2 regions of the Amycolatopsis sp. FBCC-B4732 genome follow, and region 1 is predicted to be linked to the other one. Evidence: riboswitches for the same ligand, from Rfam matches in the RefSeq annotation. Region 1 holds a riboswitch; the other holds the start of a gene.
What was found. Region 1 has a riboswitch for glycine ahead of gcvP (aminomethyl-transferring glycine dehydrogenase). Riboswitches for the same ligand answer to the same signal wherever they lie in the genome.
Positions count from the first base shown of each region.

Region 2: linked by a shared signal. The riboswitch ahead of gcvP (aminomethyl-transferring glycine dehydrogenase) and the one ahead of gcvP (aminomethyl-transferring glycine dehydrogenase) in region 1 are both predicted to bind glycine.

Region 1 is NZ_CP095376.1:2,968,762-2,975,901, forward strand. Features, by position in the region: gene MUY14_RS12645 (MerR family transcriptional regulator) at 1-523, shown strand, start outside; gene MUY14_RS12650 (bifunctional nuclease family protein) at 749-1,222, shown strand; gene MUY14_RS12655 (MerR family transcriptional regulator) at 1,264-1,659, shown strand; gene trxA (thioredoxin) at 1,671-2,015, shown strand; gene MUY14_RS12665 (TetR/AcrR family transcriptional regulator) at 1,996-2,628, opposite strand; gene MUY14_RS12670 (MerR family transcriptional regulator) at 2,907-3,485, shown strand; glycine riboswitch at 3,528-3,626, shown strand; gene gcvP (aminomethyl-transferring glycine dehydrogenase) at 3,798-6,674, shown strand; partial or broken gene MUY14_RS12680 (LuxR C-terminal-related transcriptional regulator) at 6,704-7,140, opposite strand, start outside.
Region 2 is NZ_CP095376.1:6,279,828-6,286,967, forward strand. Features, by position in the region: gene gcvH (glycine cleavage system protein GcvH) at 1-100, opposite strand, end outside; gene gcvT (glycine cleavage system aminomethyltransferase GcvT) at 114-1,205, opposite strand; gene gcvP (aminomethyl-transferring glycine dehydrogenase) at 1,209-4,040, opposite strand; glycine riboswitch at 4,080-4,178, opposite strand; gene MUY14_RS27425 (helix-turn-helix transcriptional regulator) at 4,430-5,722, opposite strand; gene MUY14_RS27430 (hypothetical protein) at 5,795-6,001, shown strand; gene MUY14_RS27435 (3-oxoacyl-ACP reductase) at 5,998-6,765, opposite strand; gene MUY14_RS27440 (aldehyde dehydrogenase) at 6,765-7,140, opposite strand, start outside.

The sequences.
Region 1 (7,140 bases):
GTTGAAGGTCATCAAGGAACAGCTGGACGCGGCGGACTCGGGTGCCGGGCCCGTCGCGGACCTGCCCCGCCCGCCGCGCCGGCTGGTGCCGATCGACGCACCGGCCGAGAACGTCGGCCTGCCCGTGGCGGACGACTTCACCGCGGGCAGGGAGCTGCGCCTGACCCAGGAGGAACTCCTGGAGCAGGCGGGCATCGACGCCGCCGCGCTGGCCGAGCTGCAGCAGTACGGCCTGGTCCGGCCCGGTCCCGCCGGGTTCTTCGACCCGGACGCGGTGCTGGTGGCGCGGACGGTGCGGGCGATGACCGAATTCGGTATCGAGCCGAGACACCTGCGTGCCTTTCGCGCCGCGGCCGACCGCGAGGTCGGGTTGCTGGAGCAGATCGTGACCCCGGTGTACCGGCATCGTGACCCGGAGGCCAAATCGAGGGCCGACGAAGTGGTGCGCGAGCTGGCGGCACTGTCCGTGACGCTGCACACGCTCCTCGTCAAGGCCGGAATCCGTGGCGTCGCCGGGTGTTGATCACCATCAAGACCGCAACGGGGGAGTGAGATCCTCTTTGCGGTCCCATGTCAATGACTGAATGTTCGGCACCGCATGCCGTACCGTGAAGGCACGGGTTTGCGGCAGGCGAACCGAGAGAGTCCGGACAGCGAGCACAGCGCGCGGATGACGGGTAGCGTCGACAGTGGCGGCGCGAAGCCGTTCCACCGCTGAAGCCCGTGCACGAGAGGGAGGCGAAATCCGATGAGCGAGATGCGCGTCGTCGGGGTGCGGGTCGAGCTGCCCGCGAATCAGCCGATCTTGTTGCTGCGGGAAACCGAGGGCGAACGGTACCTGCCGATCTGGATCGGCTCGGTCGAAGCCACCGCCATCGCTTTGGAGCAGCAGGGAGTCCGCCCGGCCCGCCCGCTCACGCATGACCTGCTGAAAGAGGTCATCGGAGCGCTCGGCCGGGAACTCGAGCAGGTCGTCATCACCGACCTCAAGGAAGGCACGTTCTTCGCGGAACTGGTCTTCGACGGCGACATCCGGGTGTCCGCCCGGCCGAGCGACTCGGTCGCGCTGGCCCTGCGGATCGGGGTCCCCATCCACGCCGTGGACTCGGTGCTGGAAGAGGCCGGCCTGATCATCCCGGACGAGCAGGAGGACGAGGTCGAGAAGTTCCGCGAGTTCCTCGACTCCGTGTCGCCGGAAGACTTCCGCGGAGCGGACACCTGAGTACTTGCCTTGACGCGGACGTCAACGTCTAGCGTCGGGGTATGCGGATCGGAGAGCTTGCGCAGCGCACGGGTGTCACCACCCGTGCGCTGCGTTTTTACGAGGACCAGGGCCTCCTCGCGGCCCGTCGCTCGGCGAACGGCTACCGCGAATACGACGAGGACGACCTCCAGCTGGTCAAGGAGATCCAGACCCTGCAGACGGTCGGGCTGACCCTGGAGGAGACGCGTCCCTTCGTCGAGTGCCTGCGCAGCGGCCACGAAACCGGCGACTCCTGCGCGAATTCGATCGAGGTCTACCGCCGCAAGCTCGAAGAAGCCGACGCGCTCCTGGCCCGCCTCGGCGGCATCCGCGGCGAACTGGCCGCGAAGCTCGCCGGCGCGCTCGCCCGGCAAGCGCCCGACCCGTGTGTCGTGCCCGAATCCCCGCGCCCGTGAAGGAGACCGCTGTGTCCGAAGACGCCACCGTCAGTGCTGTCACCGATGCGACCTTCGCCGAGGTCCTCGGCAGCGACGTTCCCGTGCTCGTCGAGTTCTGGGCCACCTGGTGCGGCCCGTGCCGGATGGTCGGCCCGGTGCTGGCGCAGCTGGCCACCGAGCGGGCCGGCGGACTCGTCGTCCGCAAGATCAACGCGGACGAGAATCCCGAGACGACCCGCTCCTACCAGGTCATGTCGCTGCCGACGATGATGTTGTTCCGGAACGGCGAGCCGGTCGAGACGATCGTCGGCGCGTTCCCGAAGGCCCGCATCGAAGAGCGGCTCGACCGCGTGCTCAAGGCGCCGTCGCTTTGACGAAGGTGTCGGCCACCTCGCGGCCGTACTTCTCCAGGTCCAGCTCCGGGTCGGCGGCGTAGGCCGCGGCGACGCCGTCGATGGCCTGCGCGATCGACATCGCCATCACCTCGGGCGTGAACTCGCCGAACGCGCCTTCGGCCTGGCCCTGCTTGAGCTGGCGGGCCAGGCCGTGCACGCGCAGGTCGTCGACCAGCACCTTCGTCATCACCCAGCCGTCGACGTCGTCGGTGTTGGCGGCCAGCTCGGTCAGCACCCGGACGCATTCCGGGTACGTGCGCAGGAACGCGATCGACGTCTCGATGTGCGCCCGCAGGTAGCCGGGCCGGTCGGCGGGGTCGAGCCCGCCGCCGGTGCGCTCCTTCAGGTAGCCGTTCCTGGTCTCGACGACCGTGCTGAGCACGGCCTGCATCAGGCCGGCCTTGTTCGTGAAGTGGTAGGAGATCAGCCGGGTGCTGCTGAGCCCGGCCCGCTCCTTGATCTTGGCGAACGTGGTCCGGCGGTACCCGAGGTCGGCGAGGACGCCGATGGTCGCGCCGATGATCTGCGCGCGGCGTGCGGCCTCGGTGGGGCTGAGCCCCATCTCGGCCATGATGTCGGTGTTTACTTGCATGAGTAAAAAGTTACTCGGCTGAGTAAAACGCGTCAAGGAGTTTGAACCTGCGCGTACGGGGTACGGCGAACGGCGCAAAGGCTCATCCGACCGTTGAGGCTTGCCGCGCGTCGCGTTGACCGGTGTTCTCCTGACGCTTACCGTCGAAGGAGGTAAATCGCCACGATGTGATTCACGGTCTGGGGCCGGATCGTGGCGGTTGATCTCCGGTGGGTCCCGCTCCTGGGACTCCCCGGCTGTCATTCGCCGGCCGTCCGGTCGGGCGAGGGGAGGCTTGCGTGGTCGAGGCTGGTTCCGAGAAGCAGCCTGTTGGGGTCGCGGGTGGCGAGCAGGGTGAGCTGTTCCCCGACGACTCGCTGCCGGACGAGCTGGTGGGTTACCGCGGCCCGGCCGCGTGCCAGATCGCCGGGATCACCTACCGCCAGCTCGACTACTGGGCCCGGACGAAGCTGGTCGCACCCAGCATCCGCACGGCGCACGGCTCCGGCTCGCAGCGGCTGTACTCGTTCAAGGACATCCTGGTCCTCAAGGTCGTCAAGCGGCTGCTGGACACCGGGGTCTCGCTCCAGAACATCCGGGTCGCCGTCGACCACCTGCGCCTGCGCGGGGTCCGCGACCTGGCCAAGGTGACGCTGTTCTCCGACGGCACCACGGTCTACGAATGCACCTCGCCGGAGGAGATCGTCGATCTGCTCCAAGGCGGCCAAGGCGTCTTCGGCATCGCGGTCAGCGGCGCGATGCAGGAAATCAGCGGGACCATCCACGAATTCCCGGCCGAGCGCGCGGACGGCGGCGTCGTCGAGACGCACGAGCCGGACGAGCTCACCCAGCGCCGCAACGCACGCAAGACCGGTTGATCACCGCTGCGGCGGACGGAGTAAGGTTCTCCCTGCGGTCGACGAATCCGCGCGGGAGAGTCCGAGCCTCATATTGAGCTCGGCGCCGAAGGAGCAAGTCCTCCCCGGAACCTCTCAGGCACCCTGGACCGCGCGGACGAGACGCCTCTGGAAAGCGGGTCGTCAGGACACCACCTGATGGCCCCGCCGACGGTGCAAGCCCGGTTCAACCACGCGGGCGAAACTCTCAGGCGCCCCTCGGGGTACGGACAGAGTGGGGAGGGCCAGGACACCGTCGTCCCGGCCCCGCCCCGCCGTCCCCAGGAGGCCTTCGTGAATCCGTCACTCGCCTCCCTGGAGCAGGGGATCCCGTTCGCCGAGCGGCACCTCGGGTCTGGTCCGGATCAGCTGCGCACGATCCTCGACGTCATCGGCGTCGCCTCCCTCGACGAACTCGCCGAGCACGCCGTTCCCGAGTCGCTGCGCGCGTCCGCCGAACCCCTCGAACTGCCCCCGGCGGCCTCCGAAGCCCAGGCGCTGGCCGAACTGCGCGAGCTGGCCGCCCGCAACCGGCCGACCGCCGCGATGATCGGGCTCGGCTACCACGACACCGTCACCCCGCCCGTGATCCGGCGGAACGTCCTCGAGAACCCGGCCTGGTACACCGCTTACACGCCCTACCAGCCGGAGATTTCCCAAGGGCGGCTCGAAGCGCTGCTCAACTTCCAGACCATGATCGCGGACCTGACCGCGCTCCCGGTCGCGAACGCCTCCCTGCTCGACGAAGCCACCGCGGCCGCCGAAGCGATGACGCTCGTTCGCCGGGCGGGCCGGGCGAAGTCGAACCGGTTCGTCGTCGACCAGGACACCCTGCCCCAGACCCTCGCCGTGCTGCGGACGCGAGCCGAACCGCTGGGCATCGAGCTGGTCGTGGAAGACCTGTCGCAAGGACTCACCGGGCTGGGGCTCGGCGGTGACTTCTTCGGCGTGCTGCTCGCCTACCCCGGCGCGTCGGGTGCCGTGCACGAACTCGACCTGACCATCGCGGAAGCCAAGAAGCACGGCGCCGCGGTGGTCGTCGCCGCGGACCCCCTCGCCTTGACGCTGCTGCGGCCGCCCGGCGAGCTCGGCGCCGACGTCGCCGTCGGGTCGACGCAGCGGTTCGGCGTCCCGCTCGGCTTCGGCGGCCCGCACGCCGCTTACCTCGCGGTGCGGAAGGGGCTGGAGCGACAGCTGCCCGGGCGCCTGGTCGGCGTCGCGAAGGACGCGGATGGCGCGCCCGCGTACCGGCTGGCGCTGCAGACGCGCGAGCAGCACATCCGCCGGGAGAAGGCGACGTCGAACATCTGCACCGCGCAGGTCCTGCTGGCCGTCATGGCATCGATGTACGCCGTGTACCACGGGCCCGACGGCCTGCGCGCGATCGCGTTGCGGGCCCACCGGATGGCCACCGTGCTGGCCGCCGGCCTGGCCGAAGGCGGGGTCGAGGTCGTGCACGGCGAGTTCTTCGACACCCTGACCGCGGCGGTGCCCGGCCGGGCGGACACGGTCGTCGCGGCGGCCCGCGACCTCGGCGTCACGCTGCGCCGGATCGACGGCGACCACGTCGGCGTCGCCTGCGACGAAACGACCACCCGGGAGCGGCTTTCGTTCGTGTGGAAGGCGTTCGGCGTCTCGGTGTCCGATGTGGACGGCCTGGACGCGGACACGGCCGACGCGCTGCCGGCCCCGCTGCGGCGCACGAGCGCGTTCCTCACCCACCCGGTGTTCCACGAGCACCGGTCGGAAACCGCGATGCTGCGGTACCTGCGCCGGCTGTCCGATCAGGACTACGCGCTCGACCGCGGCATGATCCCGCTCGGCTCGTGCACGATGAAGCTCAACGCCACCGCGGAGATGGAGCCGGTCACCTGGCCGGAGTTCGCCGGGTTGCACCCGTTCGCGCCCGCCGAGGACGCCGCCGGCCTCCTCGAGGTCGTCGCCGACCTGAGCGCCTGGCTCGCGCGGATCACCGGCTACGACGCGGTTTCGCTGCAGCCCAACGCCGGGAGCCAGGGCGAGTTCGCGGGCCTGCTGGCGATCCGCGCCTACCACCGCTCGCGCGGCGAGGACGCGCGAGACGTCTGCCTGATCCCGGCCAGCGCGCACGGCACGAACGCGGCGAGCGCGGTGATGGCGGGCATGCGGGTGGTCGTCGTCCGCTGTGACGACGACGGCAACATCGACCTCTCGCACCTCAAGTCCACTGTGGACGAGCACCGCGGCGACCTGGCGGCCATCATGCTGACCTACCCGTCGACGCACGGGGTGTACGAGGACACCGTCGGCGAGGTGTGCGCGGCGGTGCACGACGCGGGTGGGCAGGTGTACGTCGACGGCGCCAACCTGAACGCGCTGATCGGCGTCGCCCAGTACGGCCGGTTCGGCGCCGACGTCTCGCACCTGAACCTGCACAAGACGTTCTGCATCCCGCACGGCGGTGGCGGCCCCGGCGTCGGCCCGATCGGCGTCCGCGCGCACCTGGCGCCCTTCCTGCCGAACCACCCGCTGCAGCCGGCGGCCGGGCCCGGGTCCGGTGTCGGCCCGGTCAGCGCGGCGCCGTGGGGGAGCGCGTCGATCCTGCCCATCTCGTGGGCCTACGTCCGGATGATGGGTGCCGAGGGCCTGCGCCGGGCGACGCTCGTGGCGGTCGCCAACGCGAACTACATCGCCCGCCGGCTCGGCGAGCACTACCCGGTGCTGTACGCGGGCCGCTCGGGTTTCGTGGCCCACGAATGCATCCTGGACCTGCGGCCGCTGACGAAGGCCACGGGCGTGACCGTGGACGACGTCGCGAAGCGGCTGGCGGACTACGGGCTGCACGCGCCGACGATGTCGTTCCCGGTCGCGGGCACGCTGATGGTCGAGCCGACCGAAAGCGAGGACCTGGCCGAGCTGGACCGCTTCTGCGCGGCGATGATCGCGATCCGCGCGGAGATCGACCGCGTGGCGTCGGGGGAGTGGCCGCTGGCGGAGTCCCCGCTGCGGCTGGCCCCGCACACGGCGGGCTGCCTGGCCGGCGACTGGAACCGCCGCTACAGCCGCGAGACGGCGGCGTTCCCGGCGGGCCGGACGACGGCGAAGATCTGGCCCCCGGTCCGCCGCATCGACGGCGCCTCCGGCGACCGCAACCTGATCTGCTCCTGCCCGCCCCCGGAAGCCTTCGCGTGAGTGGTCCCGGACAGGTGGAGCAGCAGCTCGGCGCGGCTGGTGAGGCCGAGCTTGCGGTAGATCTGCTGCAGGTGCTTCTGGACCGTCCGCGGGCTGATGCCGAGCCGCCGGGCGATCTCGCGGTCGGACGCCGCCCGCGCGACCAGAGTGGCCACCTCGTGCTCGCGGGCCGTCAGCTCCGGGGCCGTCCCGGCGACCGGCCGGACCGCCGGCCGCTCGTGGCGGGCGAACGCCTGGGCCAGGTGCGGCGTGAGCAGCTCGACCAGGTCGTGGTCGCGGGCGGAGAACCCGGGCCGCGACCGGCTGAGCGTGAGGACGCATCCGTGCCGGTCGTCGACCTGGACCACGCACAGCAGCTGGTCGACCGTGCCGCGCGGGCGGTGGAAGTCGGTGTAGAACGGCAGCCCGCGCAGCGTCCGGAGGTCGGCCAGCTCGGTCAGCGCGGCCGCCGTACCCAGCCGCAGCG
Region 2 (7,140 bases), 3.3 Mb from region 1:
ACTCGGCGGCGAAGGCGGTGATGCCCACGGTGGCGACGCCGTCTTCGACGGACAGCCACTCGTGTTCCTTGGTGTACTTCAGGTTCTCGGGGATGCTCACAGCTGGGAGTCCTTTACGCGCGGGAGTAGAAGGGAAGGGCGACGACCTCGACGGGCTCGATCCTGCCCCGGATGTCGACGGAGAGCTCGGTGCCGGGCTCGGTGTACGCCCGATCGACGTACGCCATGGCGATGGGGTGACCCAGCGTCGGCGACAGCGCGCCGCTGGTGACCTCGCCGATCTCCTTGCCGTCGGCCAGGAGCTTGTAGCCGTGCCGCGGGGCGCGGCGGCCGGCGCCCTTGAGCCCGACGCGCACGCGCGAGACGTCCTGCTTGGACCGTTCCTCCAGCGCCGCGCGGCCGACGAAGTCGCCCGGCTTCTCGAACTTGACGACGCGGCCGAGCCCGGCTTCGAACGGGCTCTGGTCGAGGGTGAGCTCGTTGCCGTACAACGGCATCCCGGCTTCCAGCCGCAGCGTGTCGCGGCAGGCCAGGCCGGCCGGGACCAGGCCGTGGCCTTCGCCGGCCTCGGTCAGGATCCGCCAGACCGCCGGGGCCTCGTCGGCGTTCACGAACAGCTCGAAGCCGTCTTCGCCGGTGTAGCCGGTGCGGGCGAGCAGGACGTCGTGGCCCTTCACGACCGCCGGGACGCTGGCGTAGTACTTGAGCGCGGCCAGGTCGGCGTCGGTCACCGAGCCGAGGATCGCCGCGGCGTTCGGGCCCTGGACGGCGATCAGCGCGGTGGTCTCGCTCCGGTCGTCGACGACGGCGTCGAAGCCCGCGACCCGCTCGGCGAGGGCGTCCGCGACGACCTTCGCGTTGCCCGCGTTGGCGACGACCAGGTAGTGCTCGTCGGCGAGGCGGTAGACGACGAGGTCGTCGAGCACGCCGCCGTCGGCGTCGCAGATCATCGTGTACCGCGCGCGGCCGGGCTTGACGCCGGTCAGGTTGCCGACCAGCGCGAAGTCCAGGACGTCGGCGGCCTGCGCCCCGGTGACGTGGATTTCGGCCATGTGCGAGAGGTCGAACAGGCCGGCCGCCTCGCGGACGGCCTTGTGCTCGGCCAGCTCACTGGCGTAGCGGACCGGCATGGACCAGCCGGCGAAGTCGGTGAACAGCGCACCGAGTCCCTTGTGGACGCCGTGCAGGGAAGTTTCGCGTGACACGGATCAGCCTTCGTAAGCGTTGAGGGGCGGGCAGGAGCACACGAGGTTACGGTCGCCGCGGGCGCCGTCGATGCGACGCACCGGGGGCCAGTACTTGTTCTTGCGCGAAACACCCGCCGGGTACACGGCCAGCTCGCGGTCGTACGCCTTGTCCCACTCCCCCACCAGCGTCTCGGCGGTGTGCGGGGCGCCCCGCAGCGGCGACTCCTCGGCGCTCCAGCGACCGGCGGCGACCTCGTCGATCTCCGCGCGGATGGCGATCATCGCGGCGATGAACCGGTCGATCTCGCCGAGGTCCTCGGACTCGGTCGGCTCGACCATCAGCGTGCCGGCGACCGGGAACGACATGGTCGGCGCGTGGAAGCCGTAGTCGATGAGCCGCTTCGCGACGTCGTCGACCGTCACGCCGGTCTCCTTGGTGATCTGGCGCAGGTCGAGGATGCACTCGTGCGCGACCAGGCCGTCCTGGCCGGTGTAGAGCACCGGGTAGTGCGGGGCCAGCCGCGAAGCCACGTAGTTCGCGGCCAGCACGGCGACCTTGGTGGCGGCGGTCAGGCCGGGCGCGCCCATCATCCGGACGTAAGCCCAGGAGATCGGCAGGATCGACGCCGAGCCGTACGGCGCGCCGCTGATCGGGCCGACGCCGGTCTCGGGACCGGCCTGCGCCAGCAGCGGGTGGTTGGGCAGGAACGGCGCGAGGTGCGCGCGCACCGCGACCGGGCCGACGCCGGGGCCGCCACCGCCGTGCGGGATGCAGAAGGTCTTGTGCAGGTTCAGGTGCGAGACGTCGCCGCCGAACTCGCCGGGCTTGGCCAGGCCGAGCAGGGCGTTGAGGTTCGCGCCGTCGACGTACACCTGGCCGCCGCCGTCGTGGACGATCTTGGCCAGCTCGTCGATGTCGTGCTCGTAGACGCCGTGCGTGGACGGGTAGGTGACCATGATCGCGGCGAGCGTGTCCTGGTGCGCGTCCACCTTGGCCCGCAGGTCGGCCAGGTCGACGTTGCCCTCGTCGGTGCACTTCACGACGACCACGCGCATTCCGGCGAGCACCGCGGACGCCGCGTTGGTGCCGTGCGCGGAGGAGGGGATCAGGCAGACGTCACGGGCGTCGTCGCCGTTCGCGCGGTGGTACGCGCGGATCGCGAGGAGCCCGGCCAGCTCGCCCTGGCTGCCCGCGTTGGGCTGCAGCGATACCTTGTCGTAGCCGGTGACCTCGGCCAGCCACTCCGCGAGCTGCCCCACGAGCGTGTGGTAGCCCTCGGCGTCTTCGGCCGGCGCGAACGGGTGGATGCCGGCGAACTCGCGCCAGCTGATCGGCTCCATCTCGGTGGTGGCGTTGAGCTTCATCGTGCAGGAGCCGAGCGGGATCATGCCGCGGTCGAGCGCGTAGTCCAGATCGGACAGCTTGCGCAGGTAGCGCAGCATCGCCGTCTCGGAGCGGTGGGTGCCGAAGACCTCGTGGCCCATGAAGCCGCTCTCGCGGGCCAGGCCGTTCGGGAGCGCGACGCCGTCTTCGAGGTCGGACTCGACGCCGAACGCCTTCAGGACCTTCGCGGCGATCGCGGGGGTGCTGACCTCGTCGAAGGCGACGCGGACGTGGTCGGCGTCGACGTGCCCGAGGTTGATCCCGGCTTCGCGCGCGGCCGCGTGGACCTCGGCGGCCTGGCCGGGGACGTGCGCGACGACGGTGTCGAAGAAGGACTCGTGGACGACCTCGACGCCGGTCTTGCGGAGGGCTGCGGCGAAGCCCGCGGCGAGGCCGTGGACGCGCCGGGCGATCTTCTTCAGGCCGTCCGGGCCGTGGTAGACCGCGTACATCGCGGCCAGCACGGCCGGGAGGACCTGCGCGGTGCAGATGTTGGACGTCGCCTTCTCGCGGCGGATGTGCTGCTCACGGGTCTGCAGCGCCAGGCGGTAGGCGGAGTTGCCGTCGGCGTCGACCGAGACGCCGACCAGCCGCCCGGGCAGCGAACGCTCGAGGCCGGCGCGCACGGACATGTACCCGGCGTGCGGGCCGCCGTAGCCGAGCGGGACGCCGAAGCGCTGCGTCGAACCGGCGGCGACGTCGGCGCCGAACTCGCCGGGCGCGGTGACCAGCGTCAGGGCGAGCAGGTCGGCGGCGACGGTGAACAGCGCGCCCGCGGCCTTCGCCGACTCGGAAATCGCGTGGTAGAAGCCGCGGCCGCGCAGCACACCGGACGCGCCGGGGTACTGGGCGACGACGCCGAAGAACTCGTCCGGCAGGCCGGTGAGCAGGTCGCGGACCTCGACCTCGATGCCCAGCGCCTCGACCCGGGTGCGCACGACGGCGATGGTCTGCGGCAGGCACTCGGCGTCGAGCACGACCTTGTTGGACTTCGACTTGGACGCGCGGCGCATCAGCGTGACGGCCTCGGCGACGGCGGTCGACTCGTCCAGCAGGGACGCGTTCGCGGTGGCCAGGCCGGTCAGGTCGGCGACCATGGTCTGGAAGTTGAGGAGGGCTTCGAGCCGGCCCTGCGAGATCTCCGGCTGGTAGGGCGTGTACGCGGTGTACCAGGCGGGGTTCTCGAGGACGTTGCGGCGGATGACGCCGGGGGTGACGGTGTCGGAGTAGCCGAGGCCGATCATCTGCGTCATCGGCCGGTTGCGCGCGGCGAGCGCGCGCAGCTCCGCGGTGGCTTCCTCTTCGGACGCGGCGGGCGGGAGGCTGAGTTCCTTCGTCGCGCGGATCGCGCTCGGGACGGCGGCGCCGACGAGGGCGTCCAGGCTGCTGTAGCCGCATTCGGCCAGCATTTTCGCGCGCTCGGCCTCGGACGGGCCGATGTGGCGGGCGTCGAACTGCGTGGAGGTGATCGGGAGCTCCTCGGGCCGGGCACACAACGGTGCGCTGGGAACTCCCCCTCTGTCATGGCACCTGAGAGTTTCACCGCGTGTGAAGCGGCTTTCACCTTGGGTGAGGCGCGGGTGCGCCTGCTTTCCAGAGTGGCCTCGCGCGAAGCGGTAGCAGGTACCTGAGAGATTCCGGGGAGTTTGCTCCTTCGGTGCCCCACCGACTTCGTGAGGGCTCTCCCGCCTCGGCTCAACGGCCCGATCTGCAGTTGTGGCGGTTACGGTACCTGCCCCGTTCGAGATCCGTCCACCTCACCCGGCGAACGCCACAGTGATCCTCGACCCGTCCCCGAGCGCCGCCCCGGACGTCATGAACGAGTCGTTCACCGCGTCCGACGCCATGAACGAGTCGTTCATGGCGTTCCGGCGACGCGGTGGACCACCTGGCCGGCCAGCGCGGGTGGGCGCCGGACCCGGCCAGACGGCAGGACCAGCCGCTTCAACGGCCCGCCGAGCGGGACCGGCGGGTGGCCCGCACCCAGCAGGACCTGCTCCACGATCTGCTCGGCGTGCCAGGCCACCGCGTCGTTGAGCCGGTCCAGGGACGGGCGGTCGCCGTCGAAGACGTCCTCGTCGGCCAGCGTCACCTCGTAGTACGGGCAGCCGGGCGGGACCGCGATCGCCTCCTCGATCGCGCGGGCGCCGTCGAGGGGGTCGTCGAACCCCGCTTCGAGCAGCGCCGACCGGTAGATCCGCGCCGCCCGCGCGCGCATGCGAGGCCCGTACCGGACCACCACCGGGAGACGGCCGGTCAGGTCGGGCACGGCCAGGCCGTGCAGCAGCATGATCGGCGGCACCGAGTGCACCAGCCGCGGCGCGGGCCCGGCCAGCTCGCGGGCGGTGGTCCGGACGCGGTCGGCCATCGCGTCCGGGAGGCCGAAGTAGCGGAAGTCGACGTTGCCGAACCCGAGCCCGTCGGCGACCAGCGACGCCAGCAGCTCGCCGTACCCCCAGATCGGCGACAGCACCACGACCGGCGGCGCCGCGACGACCGGCGACGGCACGGGCGGGCGCGTCGCCTCCTGCTCCGGCACCTGGATGACCAGCCGCGGCGGCTCGTGCCAGTCGTGCACCTCCGCGACCCGCCAGTAGAGCCCGAGCGGCCGCCACAGCTCGCCGAGGACCTCGTGCTCGAGGATCCGGCGCGCCTCGGCGTCGTCGTGCGGGAAGTCCCGCGGCGGCACGACCCCGACGTAGTGGTGGTAGGTGACGCGGACCTCGTCGCCGCGGGTGGCCGAGCGGATCCGCATCTCCCAGTCGATCGGCGACGCGGCGATGAGGTTGGCCACCTGCGTGCCGGGCGAGGAGTAGACGAGCGCGGTGGCCTGCCGGAGGAACTGCCCGGCCTGGTCGATGCCTTCCCGCAACGCCTTCGCGGCTTGGGCGACGTGCACCGGCGAAGCGAGCGAGTCGGGCAGCACCCCGGCGACGCGCAGCAGCTCGGCCTCCCCGAGCCCGGTCACCTCGGCGAGCTGCGCCCAGTGGTCGAAGACGGTGACCTTCGGCGCGTGCCGGTGCTCGATCCAGCTGCGCAGGGTCGACGTCGGAACGCCGATGCGTCGGGCGGCCTCGTCCAGGGAGAGGCCCCGGGAACGGATCCCGGCCCGGACCGCTTCCGCCCATTCGTCGGCGCGCCAGTGCGTCACCTCACAAAGCTAACGAAACCCGCTAGCTTTGCGCGGGGACGAATCGCCCACGCCGGCTCGACGCTGGTCACCATGACCACCACCGTGATCGCCCTCGTCCTGATCGTCGGCACGCTGACCTTCGCCGCCGGGGCGTTCCTCGCCGCCGAGATCGCCACCCGCATCCTGCGGCGGCGCGAACGCCAGATCTCCGAAGAGCGCAAGACCCTCAACGCGGCCTGGAAGTACCTGCGGGAGGTGTACGGCGTGCGGAAACCCGGGGTGAAGACGCGCCGTTAGAGCGGGGTGACGTACGCGCCGGAGATGCCGCCGTCGACCAGGAACTGCGACGCCGTGATGAAGCTGGCGTCGTCGCTGGCCAGGAACGCCACCGCCGCCGCGATCTCCTCGGGCTCGGCGAACCGGCCGACCGGGACGTGCACCAGCCGCCGCGCCGCGCGTTCCGGGTCCTTCGCGAAGAGCTCCTTGAGCAGCGGCGTGTTCACCGGGCCCGGGCACAGCGCGTTGACGCGGATGTTCTCCCGCGCGAACTGGATGCCCAGCTCGCGGCTCATCGCGAGCACCCCGCCCTTGGACGCGGTGTAGGAGATCTGCGACGTCGCCGCGCCCATCACCGCGACGAACGACGCGGTGTTGACGATGGAACCGCGGCCCTGGCGCTGCATGTGCGGCAGGACGGCCTTGCAGCACAGGTACACCGACGTCAGGTTGACGCGCTGCACGCGTTCCCACGCCTCGATGCCGGTGGTCAGGATGGAGTCGTCCTCGGGCGGCGAAATCCCGGCGTTGTTGAAGGCGACGTCGACCGAGCCGAACTGCTCGACCGTGCTGTGGAACAGGTTCTCGACCTGCTCGGCGTCGGTGACGTCGGCCTGGATGAACGCGCCGCCGATCTCGTCGGCGACCGCCTTGCCGACGGCCGGGGTCAGGTCCGCGATGACGACCTTCGCCCCTTCGCTCGCCAGGCGGCGGGCCGAAGCCAGCCCGATGCCGCTCGCGCCGCCGGTGATGACCGCCACGCGGCCTTCGAATCGCTGGACCATTACTCCTCCGTGCTGAGAAAGACGTTCTTGGTTTCGGTGAACGCCGCCGCGGCGTCGGGGCCCAGTTCACGGCCGAGGCCGGACTGCTTGAACCCGCCGAACGGCGTCCAGTAGCGCACCGAAGAGTGCGAGTTGACCGAGAGGTTGCCGGCTTCGACACCGCGCGCCACCCGGAACGCGCGCCCGGCGTCCCGGGTCCAGATCGACCCCGAAAGGCCGTACTCGGTGGCGTTCGCCATGCGGATCGCGTCGGCCTCTTCGGCGAACGGCACGACGGCGACGACCGGGCCGAACACCTCCTCCGCCGCGGCCGGGTGCCGCAGGTCGGGCGGGGTGAGGACGGTCGGCGGGAACCAGAAGCCCGCACCCGACGGC